3 regions of the Paenibacillus sp. FSL R5-0914 genome follow, and region 1 is predicted to be linked to each of the others. Evidence: predicted binding sites of a transcription regulator. Region 1 holds the regulator's gene; each other region holds the start of a gene.

Region 1 (10,551 bases):
TTTCTATGTTTGGGGGGGAATGACTTATCAGTGTTTCTATTTATTACACATGCACGAGGGAATACGTCCTAACAGAAAGCGAACAACAAGCAATCACAGCCATTGTCCAACGTTATGATCAGGATTTTGAAGGGAAAGACCGGGCGGAGTCTTTCACAGTGTACAAATTCGATTCGTCCAGATCAACGGAGATCTTCGCTGGCGCTACCAAGCTGTCCATGACGGATCAGATTGAAGATTTGCTGAACGATTTATTTCATTGGTTGAAATGTTTGACCGAGATACGTAGAAAAGTAGACGGTGGTGAATGGCATGTTCACCTGGATGATATCGATGCCGTGTGGGATGATGAATTAGGCTGGAAAATGCCTGAAAACTGATTTCCATAATGAATGCCATGCACTTGCTTGCCAGCATTCAAATCATAATCATTACCTTTTAGACTACTTACACTTGAAGTCGCTAAAAACGAGCTAATGTTCAATTTTAACGTCAGTTCTACTGAATCTCGGTAAACCCTAACACACTCAATGATCGTACTAAGCATCATTTTCTTTTTAGCAGTAGAAGCTTTCTTAAATACCTCGCGCCAAACAGGAATATAGGTCTGGAGAGCCTGCATTTCAACTTGTTCTACCTTTTTAGCATTGAGCTTCTGAATTACCTCAAAAAGAAATAGACCGCCCTAGTCCAAAGGATGCGGTCTATTTCTGCCCGTAATACCTGAAAGCAGCCGCCCTTAAAAGCGGCTATTGTACTGGGAGCCGTGTTTCCGCACGGCTGTCTTTGCATTGTACGATTTATCTACCCAAACTATACCACGATCAAAACCAAATAAAAAGTCACTCCGCTTCCTGAACAACAAAAGAAACGGCATTTCTGCCGTTTCTTTAGGATGGACTCTCAGGGGCTCGAACCCTGGACAAATAGATTAAGAGTCTACTGCTCTACCAACTGAGCTAAGAGTCCATATGAAGTTTGGTGGAGCCAAGGGGGATCGAACCCCTGACCTCATCGCTGCCAGCGATGCGCTCTCCCAGCTGAGCTATGGCCCCAAACGTAATTTTCAGATGTATGTAATCACACATTCTAAAATTCAGTTCGGTGTATTTAAGTCATTCTGACAAATCCAAGCGCCGTAGGCGACTCCTATATAATATAAAAAATCGCCTTCGCTGTCAACACTTTTTTTAGTCATTAGACTAGCCACAACTCTACAATCTGTCCAGATCCCCAGTGCTCTTAGATAGCAGACCCTTCAGTTCCTTCATAAACATGTTAATGTCCTTAAACTGGCGGTATACGGAAGCAAAGCGAACGTAGGCGACTTCATCTACTGGATAGAGCTGCTCCATAACCAACTCACCGATCTGTTGGCTCTCCACCTCAGCTACGGCGATACCGCGTAGGGATTTCTCTACCTCAGAGACGATCTTCTCTAGACGTTCTACAGAGACGGGGCGTTTCTCGCAAGCACGGATAAGACCACGCAGTATTTTATCACGGCTGAACTCCTCGCGGCTACCGTCTTTTTTGATCACGATTAACGGTGTTTCCTCGATCATTTCAAAGGTTGTAAACCGTTTGCTGCAACGCTCACATTCACGCCTGCGGCGGATGGACTTATTCTCATTCGCTGGTCGCGAGTCGAGCACTTTAGTATTTGTGTGATCGCAGTAAGGGCATTTCATAAGCTTCATCACTTCCTATTACATAATGTTTTTAGTCCCGGTATGTTAAACATCCGGCTTTTAAAGGGCTATTTCATTTTTTCCAGAAATCACCGTTTTTTTATTGTAATGATTATGGCAAGTCCGGCACATAATACAGTTACCAACAGAGGAGGTGAACAGCAATGAGCCAAAACAACAGCTCCAATAACCTTGTAGCTCCAAATTCCCGTGGTGCTTTGGAACAACTTAAATATGAAGTTGCCCAAGAACTCGGAATCACGCTTTCCCCAGATGGTTACCAAGGCAATAAAACTTCTTATGAAAATGGTTCGATCGGTGGTTACATCACTAAACGTCTTGTAACCCTGGCAGAACAACAATTGGCAGGTCAATACAAATAACCTGTCCACATAAGCTTACTGAAGAAGTATTAAACGATCGCAAGATCGTTTAATGCTTCTTTTTATACATAACACGGTTTTAGAATTCGTTGTAAATATCCGTGTACTGATCATAGTAATAGTTGACGCGCTGTACATAATGGCGGGTTTCACCAAACGGAATATCCTTAATGGTAGCATCCGTTCCATCCCAGATCCCCTCATCCAGCCATTTTTGAACTTTACCCGGTCCAGCATTATATGCAGCGATAACCGCTGTACGTTTACCTTCGAATTGACGGGATAATGTTGAAAGATACCAGGTACCTAGTTCAATATTTGCTGATGGTTCATGCTTTAGCTCCTCCATAGAAACATCAGGAAGCTTGGCCTTTTCAAGGGCCCATTTGGCGGTATCCGGCATAAGCTGCATTAAACCTATAGCACCTTTTCTGGATTCTCGTCCAGTTTTGAAGTTCGTTTCCACTCGGATAATCGAAGCCACTAGAAATGGGTCAATATCGTACGTAACGCTGTGCTTACGGATCTCATCTTTATAATGGATCGGATAAAACCAGGACATCCAGTTCGTACTCAGAAACAATATCGCAGTAAAACCAATGAATAACAGAAGAAGGACTCTTTTTTTACGTAACCATTTCATGATAAGCCCAGCCTGTCCCAAAGAACAGCAACCTGTTGCTCAGTGTGCGCAAGTTCGCCACTGTTGTCAATGATATAGTCCGCTTTGTTACGCTTCGCTTCAATATCCATCTGTGCATTTAAGCGTGCTTCTGCTTGTTCTATAGAAAGTCCGTTACGTTCCATTAATCGAGCGATTTGCACTTCACGAGGCACGTAGACCACCAGTATTTCATGGAACATGTTCTCGAGTCCTGATTCGAAAAGAAGAGGGATATCCACAATGGTTAACTTCTTTGGATCTTCTTCCTCCATGCTGTTCATACGTTCTTTAATCTCCCGCCGGATTGCGGGATGCGTCAGATTGTTCAGGGCTTGCAGGGCCGCCGGGTCTTGAAATACAATGTCCCCCAGCTTGCCCCTATTCAGTGTGCCATCCGAAGAGAGGATCTCGCTTCCGAATTGTTTCACAGCCGCAGCCAGCACCTCATGACCGGGGAGCATAACTTCTCTGGCGATCACATCCGCGTCAACCAGCCTCGCTCCCTTGCTCACAAGCAGTGCGGACACCGTGCTTTTTCCGGATGCAATGCCTCCGGTTAAGCCAATAATCATGTACTCACCTCATAATAGCTTCAGTATTCCCATTGTAATTAATAATAACGCGGGTAGTGCAGCAGCATGCTTCATCCAGTAGTTCCCGGCGAATCTTAATCCAGTCTTCATGCCCAGCAATAGAAATGTACCACTAAACAGAGCAATTGTAAGTGATGTCCATATCGGATTGAACCCCAGCAATGCTGCGCCAAGTCCAGCTCCAAAAGCATCTAGAGAGAGGGCAATCCCGAGCAGCATAGCCTCCATCGAAGAAATACTCCCGGAATCATCCATATCTGCAGAAGACGGAGTACGTAAGATCTGTACAACAATCCCCAATCGTCGTAACTCAAGGGAAAAGACAGCCGACTTTGCCTGCTCAGGAGCCATGGTAACCTGTTCTACAACATCTTCAGTATCAACAGCTACCTCTGCCCGAGCTTCTGTGGATAGCACATTTTCTTCACTACCTACTTTACGCTCACCTGTCTGTTCCTTCTCTTTCTGCATTAACATCTGGACGAGCGACCAGCACCCCATTAGCACGAGTATAACAGCGCCAACCTCAGAAGCTGCATGTGGAGACACTACCTTGGCAAGCAGAACACCCACTTGCATTGATACACAGATAACTACCCCCGAACAAAGCGAGATAATCAGAATGGAGAGCAATGGTATTTTCATTTTACGCAGTCCATATGTAATACCAACGCCAAAACCATCCAAACTCAAAGCAAAAGCTAGTAATATTAGTGAAAAAAATGGGCTGAGCACCCGCAATCCCTCCTGTGAAGAACCGGAACACTGAAGAATACACTTCATTCAGCTTCCGTTCTCTATTAAGCATTCTTCACACAGTATATGGGCGGGACAAGTAGTGGGTGCCAACCTAATTACTTCTTCAGTTTTCAACCTTACGCTGACAGCTTGGACAATAATGCGTGCCGCGGCCACCTACAACCGTTTTCTCAATCATCGTTCCACAGTGGTTACACGGCTGATCTTTACGACCGTAAATCAACAGCTGTTGCTGATAAGTGCCGCTCTCACCTTGACCATTCACATATGATTTTACAGACGAACCACCAGCGTTTACCGCTTCCGTTAGCGTACTGACAATAGCGTGATGCAGCTGATCAAGTTGCTCATCCGAAAGATCTTTGGCGCTGACTTCAGGATGTATCCCTGCACGATGTAACGACTCATCTACATAAATATTACCTATGCCGACGATATATTCCTGATTCAGCAGCAGTGATTTAATTTTTGTGCTTTTGCCTGATACAATCTGCTTAAACCTCTCCGGCGTAAAGGATGGCTCCAGCGGCTCCTGTCCTAGCTTATTAAGAGGAGGCAGCTGGAGGTCTTCACCAATCTGAAAAAGATGCATTGTACCAAACTGACGAACATCCGTGTAACGCAGCTCAGTGCCATCGGTAAAATGGAATATCACATGCGTATGCTTGTCCAGTGGATCTTCGTTCGAAAAAAGTCCGTAACGGCCCTCCATCCGTAAATGAGATACCAGCACCAGACCGTCTAACACGATGCGCAAAAATTTCCCTCTTCGTTCAACATTAACAATGCTATGACCTGCGAGCAGGTTGGCAAAAGCCTGAATATCATCCGGCCGCTGAATAATCCGGGCCAACCGGACGGTTACACTCTCTATCTGCTTTCCATTAACTAAATCATTCAGTGTTCTCTTGACTGTCTCTACTTCCGGTAATTCCGGCATGATGTCTTCACCTCAACTACATTATAGCTGATATGCACACCTTAAAGGGAGCCTATTTCGCTTCGTACCAGTTGCTGCCAAAACTTACCTCTGCTTTAAGCGGCACCGATAACTGCAATGCTCCACCCATTACTTCCGGCAAAAGCGTCTTCATGAGCTCCATTTCATCCTCTGGCACCTCGAATACAAGCTCATCGTGTACCTGAAGCAACATACGGCTCTTTAGCCCACGCTCAAATAGCGCCTTGTCCATATGCACCATCGCCAGCTTAATAATATCAGCGGCAGTTCCTTGTATAGGTGTGTTCATTGCTGTACGTTCCGCAAAAGAACGCAGATTAAAGTTCTTCGCATTAATCTCAGGCAAGTAACGACGGCGTTCCAGCAGCGTGGTTACATAACCATGTTTCCTTGCATCAACTACGATATCATCCATATATCGACGTACACCTTGGTATACCTCGAAATACTGCTCAATAAATTGAGCGGCTTCTTTGCGAGGAATATTCAAGTTCTGCGACAGACCATAATCACTGATTCCGTACACGATACCAAAGTTAACGGCTTTAGCAGCACGACGCATATTGCTATCAACCTGATCGGCGGTAACTCCAAATACATCCATCGCTGTCTTCGTGTGAATATCCATATCATGGAGAAAAGCTTCCTTCATCCGCTCATCACCGGAGATGTGCGCAAGTACCCGTAGTTCAATCTGCGAATAGTCCGCCGCCAAAATGGACCAGCCCGGTTCGGATGGAACAAACACTTTACGGATTTTACGTCCTTCTTCTAAGCGGATTGGAATGTTCTGCAGGTTCGGAAATTGGCTGCTAAGACGTCCTGTCGCAGCAATCGTCTGCCGATAGAATGTATGCACCTTCCCTGTTTTCGGGGAAATTTCCTTGAGCAGCCCCTCTACATAGGTGGATTGCAATTTGGCAATCGTGCGATATTGTAGAATCAAACGTACCACATCGTGATACGGTGCTAACTTTTCCAGCACCTCTGCGTCTGTAGAATATCCGGTCTTCGTCTTCTTGACGACAGGTAGACCCAGTTTTACAAATAAGATCTCGCCCAACTGCTTAGGTGAATTCAAATTAAACTCTGTGCCACAAATTTCATAAATTTCGGTGACCAGCTTGGAAATCTGAGCTTCGAATTCTTTTCCTAATTCTTTAAGATCCCCTTCGTTGACTGCAATCCCCTGTTTCTCCATATCCGCAAGAATACGTGATAATGGCATTTCGAGATCCTCGAACAGTCCGGTCATCGCCGTTTCAATCAATTCCTGCTGTTGTTTCTGTGCGATGCCAAGTACCGCAGCACTCTTACGTGCGACATGATTTCCTAAGATTTCAAGCTCAGGAATCTTATATTTGGCGCCTTTACCAAATACATCTTCATCAGGTGACAATCTTGGCAAGCCGTATTTCGTAGCGAGATCGTTTAGGTTCTGATTAGCTTCCGTCGGATCCAGCAAATAAGCCGCCAGCTGCACATCATGGGCTGCACCTGCAAAAGCAATCCCCTGCCAATGCAGTGCCAAATCAGCACGGTGAAGATCATATCCGCTCTTCGGAGCCTTCTCATCTCCTAACCAGTCGCGTAGCTTCGCAGCCGCTGGTTTCTGTAGTAATTCAAACGGCACATAATAATGTCGCTCCAGAGTAGATAGCCCTACCCCGATCACCTCGGCACGATGCGGATTATCCCCATTGGATTCTACATGCAGTGCCGAAATACTAGGGAGCGCTTCATTTAGCGCCTCAAGTTCATCTTCACTCACGATCGAAATATCGAGTGTAGCAGCTTCTACTTCCGCTGCACCCTCTTCTCCATCAGCTACTGGAGCATAGGCACTAAGTGACAACCTTTCCAGAAGTGATTTGAATTCTAATTTTGCGAGAGCGGGTCCTGCTGTATCCGCAGAAATTCCGTTAAAGATCATATCTTCCCACGAATGCTCAAGAGGCACTTCACGATAGATGGTTGCCAGTTTCTTACTCATGACAGCGTCTTCCGCGTGTGCTTCCAGTTTTTCTTTCATTTTACCTTTAAGCTCACCGGTTCCTGCTAATACACCTTCAACCGATCCAAATTGATGCAACAGCTTGAGCGCTGTTTTCTCACCAACACCCGGAACGCCCGGAATGTTATCACTCGCATCACCCATCAGTCCCTTAAGGTCGATGATCTGCTCGGGTGTTAAATCATATTTCTCACGAATTTGTTCTGGTCCATAAAGCTCAACCTCAGTAACTCCTTTGCGGATCAACGCAACGGTCGTATGTTCGGAAGCCAGTTGAAGCATATCCTTGTCTCCCGACACGATCATAACCTGCCGGCCTGCTTCATCTGCTTGGCGAGAAATGGTTCCAATAATATCATCGGCCTCATAATTGCCAATTTCAAACTGCGGTACACCCAGATTTCTGAGCAAATCTTTCAGCAGTGGAAACTGCTCGGAGAGCTCGGGAGGTGTCTTTTGCCGACCGCCTTTATAATCCTCATAACCTTCATGCCGAAATGTGACTTTCCCTGCATCGAAGGCAACAATCATATGTGTCGGCTTGTGTTCTTCAATTAAACGGAGCAGCATCGTTGTGAAACCGTACACCGCGTTCGTCTGTTGCCCTGCTGTATTCGTTAGCGGGGGCATCGCGAAGAATGCGCGGTAAATAATATTATTTCCATCTATAAGTATCAACTTGTCCATAGTGCACCTCGCCTTTTTCATGCTTACTTCTTACATCTTAACATATGGCCTGTCCAAGTAGAAACGGCTATACAACAAGTAGCCGTCCTAATATAAGGACGGCTACTCAATTTACCTAAAAATAAACAAAAGATGTGAAGGTGCAAGTAATGGAGGAGAGGTTTGGAACTGTAGGAGCAGAGCGCCCGCCTTTGTCTCTGGATTTACACCACTAAAGGTGGTTAAAATAAAATAAATCTGGAGACAACAGCGGCCGAAAATCCAAACACTCTCTGTAATTACCAGCCACTGAACATCTTTTGCAAAACACTACTCATTCAAATCTGGACGACTACCGGTAACCAGGTAAACTACGCTTTCACCAATGTTAGTAGCGTGATCGCCAATCCGTTCGATATAACGGCCTACCAGTGTCAATAACATAGCTTGGGATACTGTCTCCGGCTTTGTTACCATATAAGAATACAACTCATTGATCATTGCACCATATAATTGATCGACCTGATCATCATCCTGTGCCATTTTATAAGCCAGATCAGTGTTCTCATCCAGGTAAGACTGGATCGCCTCATCGATCATAATTGTCACGATTTCAGCCATACGAGGAATGTCTACAAGGGGCTTAATCAGCTGTTGGCCTTGAAGACGCATGGTCGCCTTAGCTACATCAATCGCCAGATCCCCCATGCGTTCCAAATCGCTTGATATTTTGAAGGCAACGATAATGCGGCGCAAATCCTTAGCTACGGGCTGCTGCGTAATAATTAAGCGTGAGCCAATTTCCATGATTTTATCTTCCATGGCATTCAGCTGTAAATCCGCTTCAACGACTTCCTGTGCGAGCGTTGTATCTAGATTTTGTAATGCATTAATTGCACCTTCAAGAGCATCCTTAACATGCTCACCCATCTGCTGCAGCAGACTGCGCAGCTCTTCCAAGTCTTTATCAAATTCTTTTCTGCGAATCATAATAAGAGCGATCCTCCTCATTAACGTATGGTCAGCTTGCCATTTCCAGGGACGAACACCCTTTTAAATCTGATCAGCCGAAACGTCCGGAAATATAATCTTCAGTGCGGGAATCTTTAGGGTTCGAGAAAAGCACCTCTGTGTCCGCCGCCTCTACAATTACACCATTTAAGAAAAACACGGTTCGACCGGATACACGTGCGGCCTGATGCATGTTATGAGTTACCATAACAATGGTATACTCACTTCTTAATTCCTGAACAAGCTCTTCTATCTTGAGAGTGGATACAGGGTCGAGCGCAGAGGTTGCCTCATCCATTAGCAGAATATCCGGCTGTACCGCTAACGCTCTAGCAATACAAAGCCGCTGCTGCTGTCCACCAGACAAGCTAAGGGCAGATTTCTTCAGAAAATCTTTCACTTCCTCCCATAGGGCGGAGTGACGCAAGCTTTTTTCTACGATCTCATCCAGTTCACTTTTGGAACGGATGCCGTGTAAACGGGGACCGTAAGCTACATTGTCGTAAATCGACTTAGGAAAAGGATTCGGCTGTTGAAACACCATACCGACCTGCTTACGCAGGCTTTCCACCTCTACCTCATCACTATAAATATTTTTGCCACCGATGTTTACTGTTCCTTCTATACGTGTGCCAGGAATCATATCATTCATACGATTCAATGTGCGAAGCAATGTGGATTTCCCACAACCGGAAGGTCCAATAAAAGCGGTAACCTGTTTCTCCGGGATTTGCAGATTCACATTCTTCAGTGCGTGGAACGACTCATAGTAGAGATCAAGATTCTCTATGTCAATGATGGATTTCATTAGTGTTTACGTCTCCTTCTCATCATCTTCGATCTCCATGATAAGCTTTTAGTGTAAATACAGTTGGAGAGAAATGTTAACGCAATGTAAAATCAGTGAGATGAATGGGTCCACATCACAGTATTTCCCCAGAAGCCAACTAGTACTCCGAGCATTTCTTATTTATGAAAAGTATAGAAAAAATAGAACTCCAGTCACTCTAAATGACCGGAGCTCTTTTTTTATTAACCACTAATTTATAGCCTACGCCTCGAATCGAATCGATATGAACGGATTCTGGATCCAGCTCAAGCTTTTTACGAAGTGAACTTACATGCACGTCCACCGTACGCTGCCCACCAATATAATCAAAGCCCCATACAGCATTCATGAGATCATCTCTCGTCAACACAACTCCTGGCTTACGAGCCAAATATAATAGCACTTCGAACTCTTTAGGCCGCAAGTTAATACTATGACCACCAAGGGAGACTTCATATCTCTCAGGGTAAATCTCTAATTGACCTAAGATAATGGTAGAAGCAGAGATAGGTGTTTCTGTAGGTGCTTCCTCAGCAAGTCCAGAAATCCTCCGAAGTACAGCACTTACTCTAGCGAGCAGTTCAGAGACGCCGAATGGTTTGGTTATATAATCATCAGCACCTGATTTCAGCCCTCTAACAACATCTTCTTCCGCATTTTTGGCGGTCAACACAATAATAGGTGTACGGATACCTTGTCCACGCAATTTATCAAGGATGTCAATGCCATTCATACCTGGCAACATCAGATCTAATACGATCAAGTCAAAAGGTTCCCTCGTCGCACGATCATATCCTGCCGTACCATGATCCTCTACTGTTACCTCGTAACCTTCCTGCGTTAAGTTATAGGACAGCAGCCGGGCCAGTGTCGGTTCGTCTTCAATGACAAGCAATCGTTGAGCCATAGGTTCCCCCGTCTTCCATATAGTTTGATTTTTACAAAGCAACAACAAAACAATCATATCACCACAATGTTAA
Region 2 (10,551 bases), on a different contig from region 1:
AATAACTCCGTTCCCCATCCCTCTATTCTTATCTTTAAAAAATAGATTAAGATCAGATGCAGTCCAACCACCAGTATTACATAAAGAATGGCTTGTAGCCCTGTCTTGAATGACTTCATCTTTCGTCCCCCTTTTCCATTCGTTCACTTAATGCTCTAATGGTATCATCACCCTTCATCGAGATTTTCTTCTTACTTCAAGCACCTATATACCACCCCTGAAATTATATGGATTAATTTTAACTAAAACACTAAATATCCTTATAATGTAATCATCGGGAATTTTAAGGCGAAAATTAATAGTAAACCCCTCTTCCGAAAGAGCGTTATAAAATTGAGGCAAAAAATAGTGAACTCAAACATAGACACGGATATGATGTTGCATCTTCCTCGGGTCTAATTGGCATGCAGATGCAAGGCGCTATGGCGATATTTTCTGTTAGTCTCAAGCGAATCATTAATTTGATGAAAGAATCGAAGTAAAAGTATAAAAGCAAAGGCGACATTTCGTTCAAAATCGAACAAAATGTCGCCTTTTTAATTTGAGGGACACTAGTGACAACCTATAATACAACTATCATAAATACGACATTATCCAAATAATCCTCTACATAAGTTTCGAATACCTTTTGAAGCGTCTTAAACGCTCTCAAAGCTACGAGAGGCTACTCAATAACATTTTATTTTACTTACATCAAAGACTACGAGGCAAATTATTCCTTCTAGATTGACAGTGAGAATAAAATTGATACCATCCCAGTTATGATGTCATTCTTCAAGGATTTTATAATAGAATTCTAATTTAACATAATTCTCTAAATTTAGTTTTTTGGGTTTGATGCCCGAAGTACACAGGCACAGATAGTGGATATTTTCAAACGTCTTAAACTATATCAGATCTGCAATTCGAATAAGTCAATATCCTTAACGGAAGAGGAATCAAACATTTTAAAGCCAACAAATCGGCTCATTCTTTAACTATTTTTTATTCTTGGATGTTACTTCGTGATGCTGAGAACCAGCTGCAAAATAGTGAAGAATCGAAACCCGAATTGATTGCCCTTTAGCCTGTCATGTTATTAATAAAAAGCCGGTAAACCCTAAGTAATGGCTTGCCGACTTTCTAAGTAAAGACGTGAAACTTGCTGCAATAGCATGTATATATATACATACTATTGCATGGTGAAGTTTTTTCTCGTTTAAAACGAACTTTTCTCATTTAAAATGAAAAATCATAAGTTTTCCCATAAAACATTTATTGGCTCTACCGTTTACCCGCAGCGACTATACCCGCAATTGCCACAAGTCTTACAGCCCTCAATATTAATCAGCGAGGCGCCGCCGCAGGAGGGGCAAAGATCACGTGAAGCGCTAGTGTGGTTATGCGCACCATGACTATCATCGGTAGACGTTGCCGCAGGAACACTCGCTTTCAACTCCGCATTTAAAGCTTCATTGAAATCTTCTAGCTCCAAAGTTGCTGCAATCGGTGCAGGCAAATGATCATCATGAGCGTTATTCAGTACATGAGTCTCCAATGCCTTAGCTACAGCATCTGCAATGGATTCTACTCGATTCGCACCGAAGCCGATTGCACCTGATCCGCCGATACCTTTCAGATGTTTGATCAACAATTCTACCTTCTCACCATGATCTCCATAACGGAGGAACAAGGAGCAGACACGACCGAGTGCTTCTGCCATCGCAAAGACATCAGAACCTGCTTTACCTACATTCAGGAAGATTTCTGCCGGTGTGCCATCTAGATCATTGATCGTAATATACGCCATACCAAAAGGTGTGTTGATTTTATAGGTTGCGCCGCGCAGAACCTGCGGACGTTTTTTGTATTGTTTATCCAGCTCTTTAGTAGGAGCTTGAGGTGCTGGGCTTGCCGTTACAACATTTGCTTCAGGAGTCGTTGCAACTTCAACTGCTGGAGCTACCTCTTCTACTGCATCTTCCTTCTTCGAGGTTTGCAGAACTTGTACATCACGGCTACCATCACGGTAGATCGTAACGCCTTTACAGCCCAAATCGAAAGCCATTTCATATAGCTCAGCCGTCTCTTCTACTGTGAAGTCAGACGGGCAGTTGGCTGTCTTGGAAATCGAGCTATCTACCCAGCGTTGAATCGCTGCTTGCGCACGAATATGATCCTTAGCTGACAAATCCATCGAAGTCACGAAATAATCTGGCAGCTCTTCACCTGGATGAGATTCAAGCCATTCTTGGGCGATTGGAACGAACTGTTCATCGTAGCCAAGGCGACTTTGACGGAAATACTTAAAGGCAAAATAAGGCTCAATACCAGTCGAGGTGCCTACCATTGTACCTGTGCTACCTGTAGGTGCTTGTGTTATCACTGTAACGTTACGCATGCCATGTTTGCGAATCGCTTCACCAACCTCTGGATACGTTTCGAGCATATTTTTCATAAAGCCGCTCATTAAATATTTCTCTGTGTCAAAAGCTAGGAAGGATCCCTTCTCACCAGCAATCTCTGCAGAAGCAAGGTACGCTTCACGAGCCATAAAGCCGTAAAGCTTGTCCAGAAACGCCAAAGATTCCGGGCTACCGTAACGGATGTTCAATTTGATCATCAGCTCAGCAAGACCCATCGTTCCGAGACCTACACGGCGTTCGTTTTTCTGATTCGCTTCATTTTCCGGGAAATGATAAGGCGTCTTATCAATGACATTGTCCAAGAAACGTACGGAATAACGCGTCGTAGTCGCGAGATCTTCCCAGTCTACATCATGATTCTTCTCATCGTAGAATTTGGACAGGTTCACAGCAGACAAATTGCAGACTCCCCAGCCTGGCAGTCCTTGCTCCCCACATGGGTTCGTACAAATGATCGGATTAAAATACCAGCTGTTGGACATCTGATTGTAGTATTCCATGAACACAACGCCTGGCTCAGCGGATTTCCAAGCGGATTCAATAATGGTGCGCCACACATCACGCGCTTTAACGGTGCGATAATGAATAACGTTTTTGCCCGCAGCCTTCCACTTGTCTAGATCGCCATCCCACACATCGTTGTACTCTGGATCTGTAGTATCCGGAAATACGAGATCCCAATCCAGATTTTCTTTTACAGCCTTCATAAAGCTATTGCTCACACATACCGAAAGGTTCGCATTCGTAACTTGACCCATCGTTTGCTTTACGGTAATGAAGTCCTCCACATCTGGATGCCAGTCATTAATCATGAGCATAAGTGCACCACGACGGCTACCGCCTTGTTCAATTAATCCAGTGGTATAGCTAAACAGACCGCCCCAAGATACAGAACCACTGGAAGAACCATTAACACCTCTCACAATTGCCCGGCGTGGACGTAGAGAGGATAGGTTAATCCCTACACCGCCACCACGAGCCATAATTTCTGTCATTTCAGCCAACGTTTCCATAATGCCGCCACGGCTATCTTTTGGAGAAGGAATTACATAACAGTTGAACAGGGTTAGTTCTTCACTAGCGCCTGCACCAGCAGCAATTCGTCCACCCGGTACGAGCTTCCAATCATCCAGAATCGAACGGAATTTACCCGCCCATTCTTCTTGAAGCTCAGGCGTCTTCTCCACAGAAGCCATAGCTGTAGACAGACGATCCCACATTTCCTCTGGTGTTTTTTCTATATTAAGCGTCAGCTTTTCAACATCTGATTTCACAAGTTCGCCGCTGCGCGTCTTCACGGTTACGATTCTGCCGTTACGTTCTACGATCTCTCCGACTTCCTTCGTGGGAAACTTCGGATCATCTTTTGTTAGAACGAGTACAACATCGCCCACTTTAGCATTATTGCTGTCGGCATCCTTCCAAGCATAACGATCCAAAAATATTTTTTCACTTAGCCCTTCAAGGCGTTGCTTCCGTTCCACTTTACCCAATAGAAAAACCTCCCGCAATGTAGTAAATATTAGTTCCAGTTCAGGTGTGGGCGTACATTTTGTGACCCACAACAAAAACTTCCTTACACTTATCTTCCGTCTTACGGGTGTATGTAGGAAGTTCATCTTGTCAATAACAAATAGCAGCTACGCACTTTAAAAAAATCACATTTTCATGCTTTTGTCACAATATATTGTGTGCGTCAGCTTTTAAACTATACCACATATTGTATCGAAGGTCTTTTTCGAAAATAGAGTCAAGCAGCCGAAATATCGCAAACCTTGCCGCGTTTTCTCGCTTTTACTCTCTTTTTTAAAGGCTATCAAGAAAAATAGAAGGTTATGAATTCTCTTGTTTAAGAGCATACTACTCCTACGAATGATGATATGAAATAGCACCTGAGGAGGCTGTACCATGACGCAATTATTCCGTAATTCTCTACCTCACAAAGGTGGAAAGTCAGCGCCTATACTGCCTGTTCCTCTTTCTTTTGACCGGAATTGGCTGCAGGATCTAGAACTCAAACTAGATAAAGGTGGTCCGTGGGGAGACTACCGTCTGTCCAAGCTTGCTGTGCAAGGTGAACAAACGGGTCTAGTAACCAGCTTCGATGAGCTGCAATGCATGAAGCATTTATCCGGATTATCCCCGCTCCCTCATCAGCTCGATACCGCGCATAAGGTTTTGTTTGAGATGTCGGGCCGCGCGATTCTTGCAGATGAGGTTGGACTAGGAAAGACGATTGAAGCAGGACTTGTACTCAAGGAATATCTTGTCCGCGGTCTAGTCTCTAAAGTGCTTATTCTGGTACCCGCTTCCCTCGTATTGCAGTGGGTCCGCGAGCTGAATGCCAAGTTTGGCATCTCTGCTGTTGCACAGAAAAAAGTTTATTCCTGGGGGAATGCGATTGTCGTCGCATCTATGGATACCGCGAAGCGCGATCCTCATAAAGAGATGCTGCTGGAAAATGAATATGACATGTTGATTATTGATGAAGCGCATAAGCTGAAGAACAAGAAATCGACCAATTATCTATTTGTACAGCAATTACGCAAAAAATATTGCCTGCTCCTAACCGCTACTCCCGTTCAGAATGATCTGGGCGAGCTATTTAATTTGATCACTTTACTGAAACCGGGGCAATTAGGAAATCAGGGTGATTTTGCTTCGAATTTCGTCGTTGATAAACGCCAACCTAAGAATGAAGGTCAGCTAAGGGACGAGCTATCGAAGGTGATGATCCGCAATCGGCGTGGCGAAGGTCCAGTTAATTTTACGAAACGAAAAGTCCGTAATATTCCGCTAGTTCTTTCACAGGAAGAGAGAGTATTATATGACGCTGTCACTTCTTTTGTTAAAGATCAGTATCAGGAATCAGGCGGCAATCTTAGCAGCATGCTTTCCTTGGTAACGCTTCAGCGTGAGGTGTGCAGCAGTAGGGATGCCGTCTTCATCACTTTAGTTAATCTGATCAAGAAGCTGCCTGCTGATTCGCCGAAACGCGATCGGATGATGGAGCTATTGCAGACACTTCGTACGGTTAAGACCAATACCAAAGCCGAAACAACACTATCTCTCATTCAAGAAATGAATGAAAAGGTCATCGTTTTTACGGAGTATCGCGCGACTCAAGAATATTTGCTTCAGTATTTCCGCGAACATGGGCTAATGTGTGTTTCTTATTCCGGCGGGATGAATCGTGGTAAAAAGGACTGGATGATGGACCTCTTCCGCGGTCGTGCTCAAGTCATGATCGCTACTGAGGCGGGTGGTGAGGGCATTAACCTGCAGTTCTGTCACCATATGATCAACTTCGATCTGCCTTGGAATCCCATGAGAGTAGAACAACGGATTGGGCGGGTGCACCGGTTAGGTCAGGAAAATGACGTGGTTATCTATAATTTGTCCACACAGGGCACGATTGAAGAACATATTCTGCATCTGCTACACGAGAAGATCAATATGTTCGAAATGGTCATTGGCGGGCTGGATGTGATTCTGGAGCGTTTTGAGAAGAAAGAATCGCTGGAGAAAAGTTTATACAAAATCATGCTCGAATCCCGCTCCGATGAAGAGCTGCGACATGAGTTAGATCATATCGGTGAATCCCTAAGTGAGTTGACTCAGGGTATTAAAAAGGAAAGTGAGACTTCGACATGACCCTCAACTCACAGGAAGTACGTAAACATGTAATGGATTATCTGGAGGCGACAGAATGCTCCATTATTGAAGTATCGCCCATTCACGTAACTGTAAAGCTATCGCCAAGAGCTGACAGAATGCTTACAGATCGACCTTATTATTGGGGATTCGTGGAGCGTACTGGTGTTGATCCGGAGACACTCTCTTTCACTTTTGTATTTGATCCGGAAAAATACGATAGCCAGGCAGCTATAGAAGTTCCGCCAACGGTAAATCGCAGCATCGGAGCATTGAATCCGCCAATTACCGGAAACCCAGCGATGGGCGCCACAACAGATGCTGAGGCTAGCGCAGATCTATTGAATCCAACATCACCTGAATCTAATGTGGTTCATGTCCCCTCCTCAAATCCAGAAGATAGCATCCTAGCCCGCTACTTCGGTATTGTACCTGCATTGCCCCGAATTGGGCCCGGTATGATAAGACGTGAAGATATCATCTATGGTAGCAAGCGCCTGCAGCAAATTTGGAGCGCAGCCCAAGATGAAGGGAAATGCCTTTACTTATTTGAAGATCCCGGTAGCAGGCAGCGGAATACACTCTTCTCTGCTGCCTATGAACCGTGGCTCGGCGTCTGCTATAAAGTGGAGATGAGCTGCGATTTGAAAAGGGAAGAACTGCATTATCTTGGAATATCGCTGACAAAAGGGACCATCATTGATGACTTTAACGCTAAGATAGCCTCGCGGGAGATGATCCCCCGTTTACCAGAAAACGTCCATATTCAGCCTTATGAATTAACAGTGACAGCCGCTACAGATTTATTAGAGGCTCATCTTACCTCTCATCTAGCCGAACTCGATTACACTTGGGCAGAACAGGCACGTGAGCGTCTTAGAATCGAGCTGGCTATCATTGATATTTATTACGGAGAGCTGCTGAAAGAGCCTGATGAAGAAAAACGTTTAGGCACTCAAGAGCAGTATAACCGTCGTCGACAGGAGACCATTTGGCAATATGAACCGCAAATTGCAGTTTCTGCGATAACCTACGGACTGTTTCATTTGCGAAGTCTATAGAATGCGACCCTACTCGCTAAAAGCAGGCAAAAAAACAAGAGAACTTCCGCCTTCAAGCGCGACAGCAAGCAACAGCCTTTTTATAGCCTGTCCACTACAATAGAGTAAAGCTTAACTTTCCTGACATTTCTTAACAAAGAAAGGTGATCGACGCCATGAAAATAAGTTTGCGGCGGAGGCTGAAACTTGCGGGTCAAGGATGCCTCCTCCTGCTTCTAAGCTTTGGACTGTTTGTATCCAGTTCTGGTTCCCCTTCAGCGCTGGCGCTGGCCAGAGTAAGTGTGATCCAGTCAGTCACGCAGAATGCAATTCCTGTATTGAAGATGAGTACCTTACCTTCACCCAGTACGGTCCAAGAATTCGCTAAGGCTACATTGAACAAGCTCGCTGCAGAAGCTCCATTTACAGCCTGGAAGGATGCAAGGATAGAATATTATCCCCTTGGTCCAGGTACACATGGCTGGCTTGTAAATGTAATGAAGGGTGAAGAGCGGATTGGATACATGATCATTTCTGCCACAGATACAGGCGGATATATGCTAAGTGAATATGGAGCCGGCACTTACGGACTCCCATACAGTTTAAATGATCTGCGCCAGTTTTTGGTGCAGAAAGGTCTCATTACATCATCTTTTTCAGGAACAATAAACATTACTGCTTTATATGCACCACTTCTACCGGTCTGGAAAATAACCATTGACGAAAAGACGGTTTACATCAATGCTTCCGTACCGCAAATTTTACCTTGGACACTGAGCAAGGCAGAAGAAGTCCTTAAAGAGCAGCCTCCAGCAACAGATGTAATTACTAATCTTAATCCTGACGTATCACCGCTATCGGCCTTCAATAGTGGAGGGTCAGATGATCCTTACGAAGATATCCTTTGGCTGACCGCTCCTAAACTAACTACAGTGAGCGGTGACAATATCGCACTTCTGATCAGACCTAAAGAAAGCATCGCTTATCAAGCTGCTGGACGAAACGACCTTGTCGGGGCACCATTTATGATTACAGGCTATCAGAGCTGGCAGCCTTCTCAAGGTCAAGCTGAGAACAATAAAACTACCGTATACGCGGCCTCAGGCCCTGAAGGAAAACGATACTTACCACTCACTGCACTACAAAATAATGGAACACTGCATAAGCTGCCAGACAGAACGACCAAAGCACTCGGATATAATCGTTAACACAAGCATAAACGCCTTCGGCGTCCTTATGAGGACGGTAAGTGTTTATGTGAGAAATAGAAGGATAATTTATAACGTAAGCATATAAATTCTTATATTTAAACAAATGCAAATAACCTTCCACTGCCACCCATGAATAATGGCACTGGAAGGTTATTTGCTATTTATACCTTTATTCTTTTTTGCCATGACTCCACTTGCTTCGCCAGATAGACCACCCAAGCGGGAGCATGCCAAACCATTTCTGTGACCACGGCTGCTTCGTAGCCGCTCTACGAGCATGAATGGCACGCGGATCCTCGATATATACGACTACCTTCTCCGTTATATACTTTACAAGCTCATCGCCACCGGAAGCCATTTTAACACCTCCTAAAAATGTAAGTGAATTCAGATTATCAGCATCCGTTCCATGGTCTTAGTGTGCACCACTCCACTTGGATCTAAACTACAGACTTCTGATTTGTCGAATAGGTTTACCTATTAAAGCACAATCTAACAAAGAATCCAGAAGACGTTATTCACTTGCAAGGAGGCGTTTCACTTGAACAACTGGAGAAAACAACCCTTTCCCAGTACAGCAGCTGTTCTATGCGGCTTTCGAATCACTCTAACTACCCTAGGACTACTAATGTTGTTTATGGGCAGCTCCTTAGCCTCCGCGACACCAGAGAAACCCGTGATGAAGGATGACCGTCAGCATTTATTAGGTCACGGACACCGTATGATCCTAATTGATGCGGGACATGGAGGCATCGACGGTGGAACTTCCTATGGTAATATTCTTGAAAAAGATATCACCTTAGATATCTCACGTCGATTATTTCTACTTCTGGGTAGCGATGGTTTTGACGTTGCTTTAAATCGCAATGGAGATTATGCCCCAAGTGATGAGAACCGCTGGTTGCGTAGTAAATCTCGACATCTTCGGGATCTTGCACAGCGTAAAGAACTTGCTGAGACATTACCTGCTACTGTAGTGGTAAGCATCCATATTAACTGGGCGCCTTCCCCTTCCAAACATGGTCCACTTGTATTGTACCGTCAAGAGGGTCGTAGCTTCATGCTTGCTAAGTCCATTCAGCATCAGCTAAACAATCTTTACGATGTCGAAGCTCATCCAAGACCAGGCAAACCCTTTTATTTACTCAATAAAATAACCGCCACAACTGTTATCGTTGAGGCGGGTTTTGTAAGCAGTCCGACTGACCGCGCAAAGTTATGCACCCCTAAAGGGCAGCAACAAATCGCTGAAGCCATCGCTGATGGTATTGTAGCTTATCTTATGGAAGTTTAAGTTGGGAGCTCCATTTCATCTCGTTTTTAACCAGATCAGAAATCCCTATAAACTCAACATTGTCTTTCATCTGTTCAATACCGCTGCGGATTCCTGCGGCGGTCTCTTTCCCAAATACACCAACATGACCAATCGTTACACAAAATCGTTGATCCTTCGCCATGTCTTTGACGAGACCCATTTGTTTCAGAACATGACTTGCTGTATGTGTGTCATCTAAAAAGATATGGTTCTCTACGCGTGGCAACCCCATACGATAAGCCATATTGCCAGCAACGGAACGGTAGTTGGTCTTGCTGTCTACAAAAAATAATCCTCGTTCTTTGCATACAGATAAGATCACTGCCATAATCCGCTCATCTCCGGTAATTTTCGAACCCATATGGTTATTTATCCCGATCGCATAAGGAACATTATCGAGTGCTGCCTCAACCTTTTGTCGCACTTCCTCATCGGACATTTTGGCCAATATGGCTCCTGGTCCAAGCCATTTAGGATTACCTTGGCGCGGCTCCATCGGCAAATGAACCAGAACATCATCTCCGCGTTCATGTGCGCGGGTGGCATCCTTTACGGATGTAGGTAAAAAAGGCATGACGGCTACAGTAAGCTTTATCGGTAACGAGAACATTTCATCTGTCCCCTTCATGCCATTGCCGAAATCGTCAATAATGATAGCGACCTTATCACGTTTTGGTGCACTCTCTTCAAGCTGCGTATTTGTAGCGTTGTCTTTAGACGTGGCAGCAGAGACAGTCGGCGTAGCCGGAACAATTGTGGTAATCAATACTGCAGCAACAGCAAGCCAATTCAGTAAGTAACGTTTAACCTTTCGACTGTCCTTCATCAAGAGGAACGCCTCCTTCGTCTTAAACAATTGTTCTCATTGTTTGGTTCACGAAGGTTTAATATGTACGGGGAGGGTTCGCAAAAATTTACAATCGAGC
Region 3 (10,551 bases), 550 kb from region 1:
TGCGGATGCCCGTGATGGATGGAAAATCCCTGCTTCGTCAGCTGCAAAATGATTATTCCGATAAGAAAATCATCGTCATCAGCGGATTTTCCGATTTTGAATATATGCAAGAAGCGATCTCAGCCAGAGTTGTCCACTATTTACTGAAGCCGTTCAGCAAAGACGAGATCCACCAAGCGATCTCCAAAGCGATAACCGCCATAGAGAGTGAGCAGTCCGCTAAGGCGGAAACTCTGAATATAACCAAAGAAGCGGAGCAGCTAAGCCTACAGGGAGATTTGCAGGCCCTGCTTCAATACATTGCCGGCTTCTACCCGGCTGAGAAGCCGCCAAGCTTCCGATCAGCCCCATTGCTCAATCTGATGACATCCCGAAGAATGATCCTATTGACGCTCTATAATCCAGAAGATCTAGTTGCCCAAGAACCCTATCTGGAGAGGACTAGTATCTTTCTCCCTCATCCTCAGAGCAGGAAACTCGCCTTTTCACTCCTGCTATGTGATGCTTCACTGAGTGATTCCAAGGTGCTAGAACTGGCTTCTTATGAAGCCAAACAGTTGATCGAAGAAACTGGACCACAAGCCTGCATCGGCATAAGTGGCAGAAAAACCGATCTGAAGGAACTGCCGAAGGCACGGCTAGAATCGATGTCCGCATTGAACTGCCGGACCATCGCCGACCAGGGACAGTTTTTCCACTACCGCCCGGGTAGCTACCAAGCAGGGCCGGAAATGTGGGAAGGTAGCCGGGAACTCATCTTTTTCATCGAATCTGGGAATAGCGATAAGGTGAAAGATCGAATTCACGACTATTTTGACTATTACCGAGGGCAACCCGCAGCAACAATCCATCAGTTGAAAGAGAACTGCCGAGCCATAATCACAGAGGTCAAAACCTTGGTTTCCGTCTATTTTCCTGTAGAGAACGGACAACATACATCATCCAGCCTTGAAGGCGTACTTAATATTTCATTTGATTCGGAAGAAATCCGGGGATATTTCCTGACCGTACTCACTTCGATTGCAGAATTACTAAAGGAACAATCGGTCTATGCCTCTCCCAACGTCATTGATAATGTAAAGGTATATATCCGCAAAAACATCTGCTCGTCCCTCACGCTAGAGCATTTATCGAATCTGTTCTACATCAGTCCGAGCTATCTTAGTTACTTGTTTAAGGAGAAGACGGGCGAAAATCTGATTGATTATGTCAACAAAGAGCGAATCGAACGTGCCAAGTTGCTGCTCCGTACCAGTGATGAGAAGATTTATAAGATTGCCAAGAGTCTTGGGATCGATAACGCCAAATATTTTTTCCGCCTATTCAAGAAAATGACCGGGTTCACACCAGAGGAATATCGAAAATTAAGTGAAGCTGAAAAAGAGGGGGCACGCTAATGGATCATATGGAGCTGGATTGTTATCTACGCCGCCTTGATGCAATCGAAGCCAAACAACAGTACACCCGTCGCAACATTAATGAATTTGGTGGCAAAGAATTGATCTTACCTCACGGAGAACGGGTTCCGCGTCTACCGGTACATCATTTTTTTAATCAGGGCGATTATCATATCAGCAAGCACCACCGGTTCGCCGATATGCCGGAGCATACGCATACATTTATCGAACTAAATTATATGTATTCAGGCCGCTGCCGTCAGACTATTGGCGGATCCGTCGTAGAGCTGACTCAAGGCCAGATTTGCTTGTTGGATACGGACGTACCCCATTCAATTTTTACACTTAATGAAGACGATATTTTGATCAATATTTTGATGCGAAAGGAAACACTGAACGCGGCATTTCTGACCCGGCTGGGTTCTGACGGAAGATTAAGTGATTTTCTGATCAACGCCCAATCTCCCGCTGCAGCCCATGACCGTTACCTTGTCTTCCGATCAGATAACAGTCATAACCTTCACCATATTCTCGCCAGCATGATGTGCGAGTACTTTGATCCCCGTGATTTCTCCGCGGACATGATCAACGGTTATATGGTCATCGTGTTTACCGAGCTCATGCGGGTTCTAAACCAGAACACCGCCCCCAGTGGATTACCTACCACTAAACGGGGCGATCTGCTGGAAATCCTACAATATCTGGAACATCATTTTAATAACTGCTCCTTGAAGGATTTGGCCACACGCTTTAATTTCAATCCCAATTATCTGAGCAATCTACTTAAGAAAAGCACAGGCAAAACGTTTGGTGAGTTGGTACAAGAGCATCGTATGGCTTATGCCGCGCTCTTACTCGCTAACAGTGATCGACCGATTGGAGATATAGCCGGAGAATGCGGATATGAAAGCCTAAGCTTTTTCTACAAAAAATTCGCGGAACGATACGAAGTTACTCCGCTTTTGTACCGCAAGCAGAGCCAAACAACCTGAGACACCATTTGCTACGGTGCTCAGGCTGTTCGAGCTGATATCGAATAGGCATCTGCTTATAATTGATATTTGCGGATCAGATACGTTGGCGTACAGCTCCAAGCATGGCAATAACTATTAATTAAATGACTGCCATAGGGAGAAAAGCTCTTGTCGCTTGGATTATACAGCTCCCAGAACGTATCAGCCCCGTCTTTAATCATCTGCCCCCAATACTTCTTGATCTCCGAAATGGCTGTATCCCTTTCGCCCATCTGAATCAGTGCCTCAATAAAATGGTGAACCATATAGGGTGTGGTCATCGGAATGGGAGCGGAATCCTGCTGAAGCCGTAGCAATAGTCTCTTCCCGCGCTCTTCTTCAACGATTCCGGCAAGCACCATCCAGATCTGAGAAGCCCATGAAACCTGCCTAATATCACCACTAACAAAATAGCCTAATTCAGAGTCCCATAAGTGATCCAAAGTGGCCTTCGTAAGTTCTTCAATCGTCTGCCGTAAACGATCCTGTCGTTCATTTCCGAGAAGAACGGCCAGATGCAGCGCGCATTTCAAGTTATAGATTAAGATAGCCTGCGCCGGGGCCTGTTTGTTCAGATCCGGATGCCAGTCAATAAAAGCCCACCAGGTCTCATCGTCGGTCACAATGCCACGCTCGTCCAATCGTTCTAAAGCCAGCTCTATCTGCCGATAAGCAGATGGCCACAGCTCCTCCAGCGTGTTCCGGTCATCTGTAGCCAAGTAATAATCATGAAGTGTAGATACAAAAAAGAGTGAATAATCATAGAGATACGTATCGTCAGGTATGACCTGGGGTTTCATGAACAAGTTAGCCGTGATCCGACCCCGCTCATCCGGATAAGCTGCAAACAAGTACAGGCATCGCTTAACCAGATCATTGCCTGAGAACGTTTCGTAATTGGCCAGCGCCTGAAGCCGCAGGTCACCAAGCCACAGTCTTCGGTCCCGCTTAGGTCCATCTTCGAAGACCTCCTGCATACATTCTTCCAGCGTCTTCACGCTGACTTCATCAATGGCTTGCAGTTCAGGATCTGTGTGGCCCAACGGAGCCTGAAGGGAGCGGTCAGCCGAAGTTTCCGCTGTACAACTAATTTCAGCAAAGGATACTTTATACTTCGGTGACGTATCAAGTACCTTAAGCTTTACATACCGAAAGCTGTATCGACGATCCAGATTTAGTGATGAAGGCAGTATATCCAGATGAACTCGCTCTTCCTGTAACCACGAGCTGCTTAGCCATCCGTCATACTCAGAAAAGGATTCAGCCATCTCCACCGGCATTTCCCCGAGGGTGATCTGCAGATGTAACGGAGCATCCGGGGGACTACCTATTGGAATAATCCGAATCGCCAGCCTTCCCACTAGATGCTCTCCGAAATCTAGAATAACCTCCTCCCCTTTACCAAAAGCAATGGCAGAAAGAGCCTCTGCACCTTGAATCGATTCTGACTGCCAGCCATGCACCGCTAGTTCATTCTTTACAACCCGGATTATCTGCTTCGGTTTACAATCCCGGTAAATAAGCTGAGGTTGAAGCTGCTCTGCGGTTAAAGCGAACACCTCATTTTTATGGATAGTTACCGCTTGCTGGCGCTGCATCGCTTGAGTCATAACCTATCTCCTCCTTCATTGGTCTTGTTCCCCCTCTAGTAAACCTCAATTCCGCTTGCCTGAACATACAGTGAATACAGCTAATCTTACTCTTATTACAGTTCTGCTCAACGGAGTGACGCTAATTTGTCATGATAAAAAAGATGCAGTAAGATCCATCACAAAAAACAACACAGCTGCCTTAGCAAACCGCTCCAACCTGCGTATTTTCGTGATATTAACACTTTAATAGAGCGTTTACTAGACCAATTTCCAACTAGTTAGGATGCACTTTTCATGTTGACTTTTCAACATATAGTGATTAAAATAAACAACGCACACTAAATATAGTATGCATATGATTTTCCAGTATTTATAGCTTATCTATTCAATCTTTACAGTAATATATACAGGGGGAGAGACTCCATGCTAGTCGCATACGATTCAAAAACCGGAAACGTCAAACGCTTCATTGGTAAGCTTAAGCTGCCAGCTGTGCAGATTGAAGAGCATATGACCATTGACGAGCCCTATGTGCTTATTACATATACCACCGGCTTTGGACAGATTCCAGAGAAGGTGTCTACTTTCTTGAAGAACAATTATTCCAATTTGAAAGGCATCGCCGCCAGCGGCAACAAGAACTGGGGCGAGCTGTTCGCGCATAGCGCAGACTTGATTGCAGATCGGTACAATGTACCAGTTATCGGTAAATTTGAGCTGTCGGGCACATTTGGTGATGTGGAACGAATTAAACAGGAGGTGAGCCGAGTTGCGGCATATTGAACTAAACAACATGTTGATGAAGAGAGACGAAAGTGGTTTCTTTCAATTGGATAAAGACCTTGAGGCAGTAGCCGAATTTATGCGGGATGTAGAACGGCGGAGCTTGGTTTTTGAGAATACAAAAGCCAAGGTTGATTATATGATTGAACAGGATTTCTACGAAAATTTTTACGAACAGTACAGCTTGGCTGAGATTGAAGATGTCTACCAAATTACCCATTCTTACAACTTCAGCTTTCCATCCTATATGGCAGCTTCGAAGTTCTATACGGATTACGCTGTAAAAAGCAATGACCGCAAGCAATATCTGGAGCATTATCCGGACCGTGTGGCGGCAGTTGCCCTTCACCTAGGACGCGGCAACGCCGCTACTGTCGGCATGCTTGCCCGTTCGATGATGGAGCAGCGTCTGCAGCCAGCGACTCCGACCTTCTTGAATGCCGGCAAGAGCCGGCGCGGTGAGCTTGTCTCCTGCTTCCTTATCGAAATGGACGACTCGCTTAATTCGATCAACTATGTGCTCAATACCTGCATGCAGCTATCGAAGATCGGCGGTGGCGTGGCTGTCAACCTGTCCAAGCTCCGTTCTCGCGGAGAGACAATCAAGGGTGTGGAGGATGCGGCTAAGGGCATTATACCTGTGCTCAAGCTGATGGAAGACGGCTTCTCCTATGCTGACCAGATGGGTCAACGAAAAGGTTCTGGAGCCGCCTACTACAACATTTTCGGATGGGATGTTCTTGAATTTCTCGACAGTAAGAAGATCAACGCCGACGAAAAAACAAGACTCAAGACCCTGTCCATCGGCCTGATCATTCCGAATCGCTTCTATAAGCTGGCGAAGGACAATGAACCGCTCCATGTATTTGCCCCTTACAGTGTGTACAAGGCTTACGGCACTCATCTTGATGACATGGATTTGGATGATATGTACGATAAGCTGCTAGCCGATCCACGTGTCAAAAAGAGAAAGGCCATGAGCGCACGGGATATGCTGACCAAAATCGCCATGATCCAGCTGGAATCTGGCTATCCATATATTATGAACAAGAGCAACGCCAATGAGGCCCATGCCCTGAAAAACGTTGGACAGATCAAAATGTCCAACCTCTGCACGGAAATCTTCCAGCTGCAGGAGACCTCAGAAATTGCTGATTACGGACAGGAAGATACCATCCGCCGTGATGTAAGCTGCAATCTGGCTTCCTTGAACATTGTCAACGTGATGGAGCATGGCAAAATCCGTGAATCCGTACATGAGGGCATGATCGCCTTGACTGCAGTCAGCGATATGACCAGCATCTCTAATGCCCCAGGCGTAGCCAAAGCTAACAAAGAGATGCACTCCGTCGGTCTCGGCGTCATGAATCTGCACGGCTATCTAGCCAAGAATAAGATCGCTTATGAAAGTGAACAGGCTCGCGATTTTGCCCGGACCTTCTTCATGACCATGAACTACCATTCACTGGAGAAAAGCATGGAGATCGCTGCTGCAACCGGCCGGTCTTTCCATGGTTTTGAGGCTTCTGATTATGCTACAGGAGCTTATTTTGAGCGTTACCTGACTACGGATTACCGCCCTGTAACGCCAAGGGTACAAGAGCTGTTCGGAGATATTTTCATCCCATCCCCTGCGGACTGGGAACAACTGCGGGATGCAGTAAAAGCAAATGGCCTGTACCATGCTTACCGTTTGGCAATTGCGCCGACAGCCAGCATTTCCTATATTCAAAATGCTACTTCAAGCGTTATGCCTATTGTAGAGCAGATTGAGACACGGACTTATGCTAATTCAACGACTTACTATCCGATGCCGTACCTGCGTCCAGACAATGTATTTTTCTATAAATCGGCTTACCAAATGGATCAGTTCAAGGTGATCGATTTGATCGCGGAAATTCAGCCCCATATCGACCAGGGCATCTCGACCGTTCTGCATGTTAACAGTGATGTTTCCACCAGAGAACTGGCCCGCTCCTACCTGTATGCGGCGCATAAAGGCTTGAAGTCGCTGTATTACACCCGGACCAAAAAGCTGTCCGTCGAGGAATGCCTCACCTGCTCGATCTAACTGGAAGGCTATAGCCGCAGAAAAGGAGATTGCCATATTATGACCGCTATCCAAGCCGTTAACTGGAACCGTCCCGACGACGATTTCTCATTGATGTTCTGGAATCAGAACATTATGCAATTCTGGACGGACGATGAAATTCCATTATCCGATGATAAAATGTCCTGGCTCACGCTCAGTGAGCAAGAAAAGGACTCCTATATGAAGGTACTCGGCGGACTCACACTGCTGGATACGATTCAAGGCGGAGTAGGTATGCCGCAGATTATGGAGCATGTCGAAGGTCTTCAGCGCAAGGCTGTGCTTGGCTTTATGGGCATGATGGAACAGATTCACGCCAAATCGTACAGTAGCATTTTCACCACTTTGTCCTCCACAGAGGAGATTGACAGTGTGTTCCGCTGGGTTGAAGAGAACCCTTATCTGCAGTTCAAGGCAGAGACCATATCACAATATTACAAAAAAATAGATTCACCCAAAGATCTGTACCTTGCCATGGCAGCCTCAGTGCTGCTCGAGAGCTACTTGTTCTACAGTGGCTTCTTCTACCCGCTTTATCTAGCTGGCCAAGGCAAAATGACATGCAGCGGTGAGATCATCGACCTTATTCTGCGGGATGAGAGCATCCATGGCGTATATGTCGGTGTCCTGGCGCAGGAGATCTTTGACGGGCTACCAGATGACGAGCAGCGTGAGCTACACCAGAAGCTGGTAGACCTCCTTAGACTGCTCCATGAGAATGAAGAACGTTATACCGAGCAGATCTACGCTCCCATCGGACTGGTGGACGAGGTCAAGACCTTCCTTAGATACAATGCTAACAAAGCCATGATGAATCTGGGGCATGATCCGCTATTCGACGAGGAAGAGATCAACCCGATTGTTCAAAATGGCATCAGTACCCACACCAAGCAGCATGATTTCTTCTCGAAAAAAGGTAACGGATACGTCCGGGCGCTTAACGTGGAGCCGCTGAAAGATGAAGATTTTCAGTTTTAATTATAGATAAAGCAAAAAAGTGCGGAGAAAATTCTCCGCACTTTTTGCTAACTGTAAGATTAGATTATTGCAAGCTTTTCAGGTATGTTCTAGCTTCTTCGTAGGTATCGTAAGCATCTGCAAAATCTCTACCAAAAATACGTTTCAATTGCATCTTCCAAATTGGGTTTTTAGTTACATAAGCCCATCCTGCTTGACCAGCTTCACTCGCCATCGCACCTGTAGGAGCTAGCATAGCTGCAACCTCAGGAGTAAGTACACTTTTAGAATCAGTTACATCAGTTGTTCCTGTAAATTTAGGTTTAACAAGCTTCATGATATTTTCAAAATCTTTCAGGTATCCTGGAACATCTTCAGCTGAAAAATCAATAGATACTACATCGATATGGTTCTCATTTTGGTTGTACTTAATTGTGTATGACATAATTATTTTTCCTCCAAGTTTTAACGTTATTTTTTAATAATAGAGATGAAATGTATGTAACTTCACAGACAAAAAATACCCGCCCCAGGCTTTTTCAGGGCGACGACATCTACTTCCTGTATCGTTTTTATAACAACACCCTTTCTAGAATATTAACTAATACATATTACCTATATTATTATCGACAAATTTCTTTTTTTATTTATATTAAAATACAAATTTCTACAAATTCCAACATATCCATGGTCATATTTTCCTTAATTCATTCATTTTTGTGTATCTACTGTCTCTTGCAGACATTCATTTTGCCAACATACGAAGAATCTATTTTTTAGACAACTAAAAAAGGCTCTGCGTGCGACTTCCGATTCCAATCCAGTCATCCTTCAGGTTTTTGGAATCAGAATACGCCGCAAAGCCTTTAATACTATATATTAGTTGTTATATAAGTAAATCAATCCGTGATTACTTTGTTGCGGAATAGCCCCCGTCAATCACATGTGCTGTACCTGTAATAAACGAAGCCTCATCACTTAGTAGGAAGCATGCAAACGCAGCTACTTCCTCAGGCGTACCGTATCTACCCAGAGCCGTTCCAGAAGCGATAAGAGATTGAAGCATCTCTACATCATCAGACAACAGCTTTTCATATCTGTTCATGGTTGGTGTAGGGATAGGTCCTGGGCAAAGGGCATTTACTCTAATGTTACGGTGACCCACTTCTTTGGCAACCGATTTAGTCATCCCCACAATAGCATGTTTACTTGCTGAATAAGCTGCATCATTGGCCATCCCGATAAAAATACCATGCAAAGAGGAGCAGTTTAGAACGGAAGCTCCAGATTTCATATGAGGTAATGTATAATGCAACATGTAGAATTGGCTAGTGAGATTTGTCTGAATCACTTTTTGAAACAACAACGGATCATAGTCTATAACATCCGTATTGTCTCCTGTAATTGCTGAGTTATTATATAGGCAATCAATTTTTCCATAAGCCGCTAATGTTTGATCTACGATATTTTTGCAGTCTGCTTCGAGAGAAACATCTGACCGAACAAACATCGCTTCCCCACCTAGAGCCTTAATTTCCTCAACTGTGTTAGCGCCGGCATCTGATCGATTGGCAACTACTACAATACCGCCCTCTCTTGCTACTCTTAAGGCTGTAGCTTTTCCGATTCCGGTACCTGCACCTGTAATAATAACTACTTTGTTCTCAAATCTGTTGCTACTCATATGCGCACCACTTTCTTATGTCTTTTTCAGGAGGAGGATTCGAACCTCATAGACCCTAATATCGCCTGATGCAATATGGATTGGAACATTTTTGCAGAAAAATCGACAAAATTATCCTCTATATGACAACTTTATTGTATTTAATTGTATATAGCAATGAATATTTTAATCTGTTTTTACAACAATTGAGAATTTGGTTTTGATCGTCATAAAAAAAACACCCCTTAGAATTTCATCAGATAAACCAGAAGTTTTATCCGATGCTTATTCTAAGGGGTTTGATAATTTGTAAATCCGTCGTTGTTAATGAAACCATACTCCAAATAAATTATTTATTGGCTTATAGATAAGAATAATCAGAAACAAAGGACTCGGGATGTTCAATTTTAACAAAGCACATACGGTCGCGCCAAGTCCCAAAATCCAAAATATAAAATATACGCTAAGATCACGTACTCGGCGCTTTCGCACTAATTTAGGCAAATCAAGTGCCATACAACCTACAGCAAGCACCAAAAAAAACAATAACACCATTCGACTCACTCCTTGATTTTTTCAAGAAAAGAATTATCTGTGAGACCTACGCGATTAATAACTACTGAGGCACTATAATGGATGGGCAATGATTTGAGGTAATCGTCGCCTTTTTTTTGCTGTAGCTTTGTCCAGGCTTTAGGACTGGCATGGTAGATCGATTGTCCAAATCCCATAATATCAACATTGAAGCGATTAGTTACTTGCTCCACAGTGTTTTGCATCCGCTCTATAATCCGTTCCTCTGTTTCCTTTTCCAAACGTTTTATGGTGCTTTCCGATTCCAAATTTTCTGTACTTTGCACTTCTTCAATGTTGCAAAGCGTCTTAACGTCAAGGTAAATATGCGGCTCCCCATCAATAATTTTCACTTTGCGTTTGGTTGAAGCCTGGATCGCTTCGATAACAATAGGCTTTCCATCTTCCCCTGCTATCGAGCCAGAATGTGAGGTTACCTTATCGTTGATATAGTTGTAACCAATCGTTTCACCCTCATTTA

Evidence for each region. The regulator NrdR, encoded in region 1, represses ribonucleotide reductase genes. The targets are predictions, from matches to a motif close to AACACNATATATNGTGTT.
Region 2: MKX60_RS31025 (adenosylcobalamin-dependent ribonucleoside-diphosphate reductase) is a predicted target of NrdR. The motif match lies at 4,082-4,099, and genes of this name have one in related genera.
Region 3: nrdI (class Ib ribonucleoside-diphosphate reductase assembly flavoprotein NrdI) is a predicted target of NrdR. The motif match lies at 4,337-4,354, and genes of this name have one in related genera.

What each region holds. Positions count from the first base shown of each region.
Region 1 covers NZ_JBBORH010000003.1:1,198,203-1,208,753, reverse strand. The annotation lists gene MKX60_RS28585 (hypothetical protein) at 159-380, shown strand; tRNA gene MKX60_RS28580 (tRNA-Lys) at 897-969, opposite strand; tRNA gene MKX60_RS28575 (tRNA-Ala) at 980-1,055, opposite strand; gene nrdR (transcriptional regulator NrdR) at 1,215-1,691, opposite strand; gene MKX60_RS28565 (alpha/beta-type small acid-soluble spore protein) at 1,856-2,074, shown strand; gene MKX60_RS28560 (lytic transglycosylase domain-containing protein) at 2,154-2,717, opposite strand; gene coaE (dephospho-CoA kinase) at 2,714-3,310, opposite strand; gene MKX60_RS28550 (MntP/YtaF family protein) at 3,320-4,066, opposite strand; gene mutM (DNA-formamidopyrimidine glycosylase) at 4,194-5,030, opposite strand; gene polA (DNA polymerase I) at 5,083-7,752, opposite strand; gene phoU (phosphate signaling complex protein PhoU) at 8,062-8,721, opposite strand; gene pstB (phosphate ABC transporter ATP-binding protein PstB) at 8,795-9,550, opposite strand; gene MKX60_RS28525 (response regulator transcription factor) at 9,750-10,478, opposite strand.
Region 2 covers NZ_JBBORH010000005.1:136,268-146,818, reverse strand. The annotation lists gene MKX60_RS31035 (hypothetical protein) at 1-119, opposite strand, end outside; partial or broken gene MKX60_RS31030 (IS5/IS1182 family transposase) at 318-482, shown strand; gene MKX60_RS31025 (adenosylcobalamin-dependent ribonucleoside-diphosphate reductase) at 1,271-3,898, opposite strand; gene MKX60_RS31020 (DEAD/DEAH box helicase) at 4,314-6,059, shown strand; gene MKX60_RS31015 (YqhG family protein) at 6,056-7,120, shown strand; gene MKX60_RS31010 (hypothetical protein) at 7,276-8,307, shown strand; gene MKX60_RS31005 (YqzE family protein) at 8,480-8,668, opposite strand; gene MKX60_RS31000 (N-acetylmuramoyl-L-alanine amidase) at 8,852-9,604, shown strand; gene MKX60_RS30995 (divergent polysaccharide deacetylase family protein) at 9,591-10,451, opposite strand.
Region 3 covers NZ_JBBORH010000003.1:647,424-657,974, reverse strand. The annotation lists gene MKX60_RS26325 (response regulator) at 1-1,397, shown strand, start outside; gene MKX60_RS26320 (AraC family transcriptional regulator) at 1,397-2,389, shown strand; gene MKX60_RS26315 (alpha-L-rhamnosidase-related protein) at 2,446-4,020, opposite strand; gene nrdI (class Ib ribonucleoside-diphosphate reductase assembly flavoprotein NrdI) at 4,426-4,785, shown strand; gene nrdE (class 1b ribonucleoside-diphosphate reductase subunit alpha) at 4,772-6,856, shown strand; gene nrdF (class 1b ribonucleoside-diphosphate reductase subunit beta) at 6,896-7,855, shown strand; gene MKX60_RS26295 (hypothetical protein) at 7,920-8,279, opposite strand; gene MKX60_RS26290 (SDR family NAD(P)-dependent oxidoreductase) at 8,745-9,518, opposite strand; gene MKX60_RS26285 (hypothetical protein) at 9,822-10,052, opposite strand; gene MKX60_RS26280 (Ger(x)C family spore germination protein) at 10,058-10,551, opposite strand, start outside.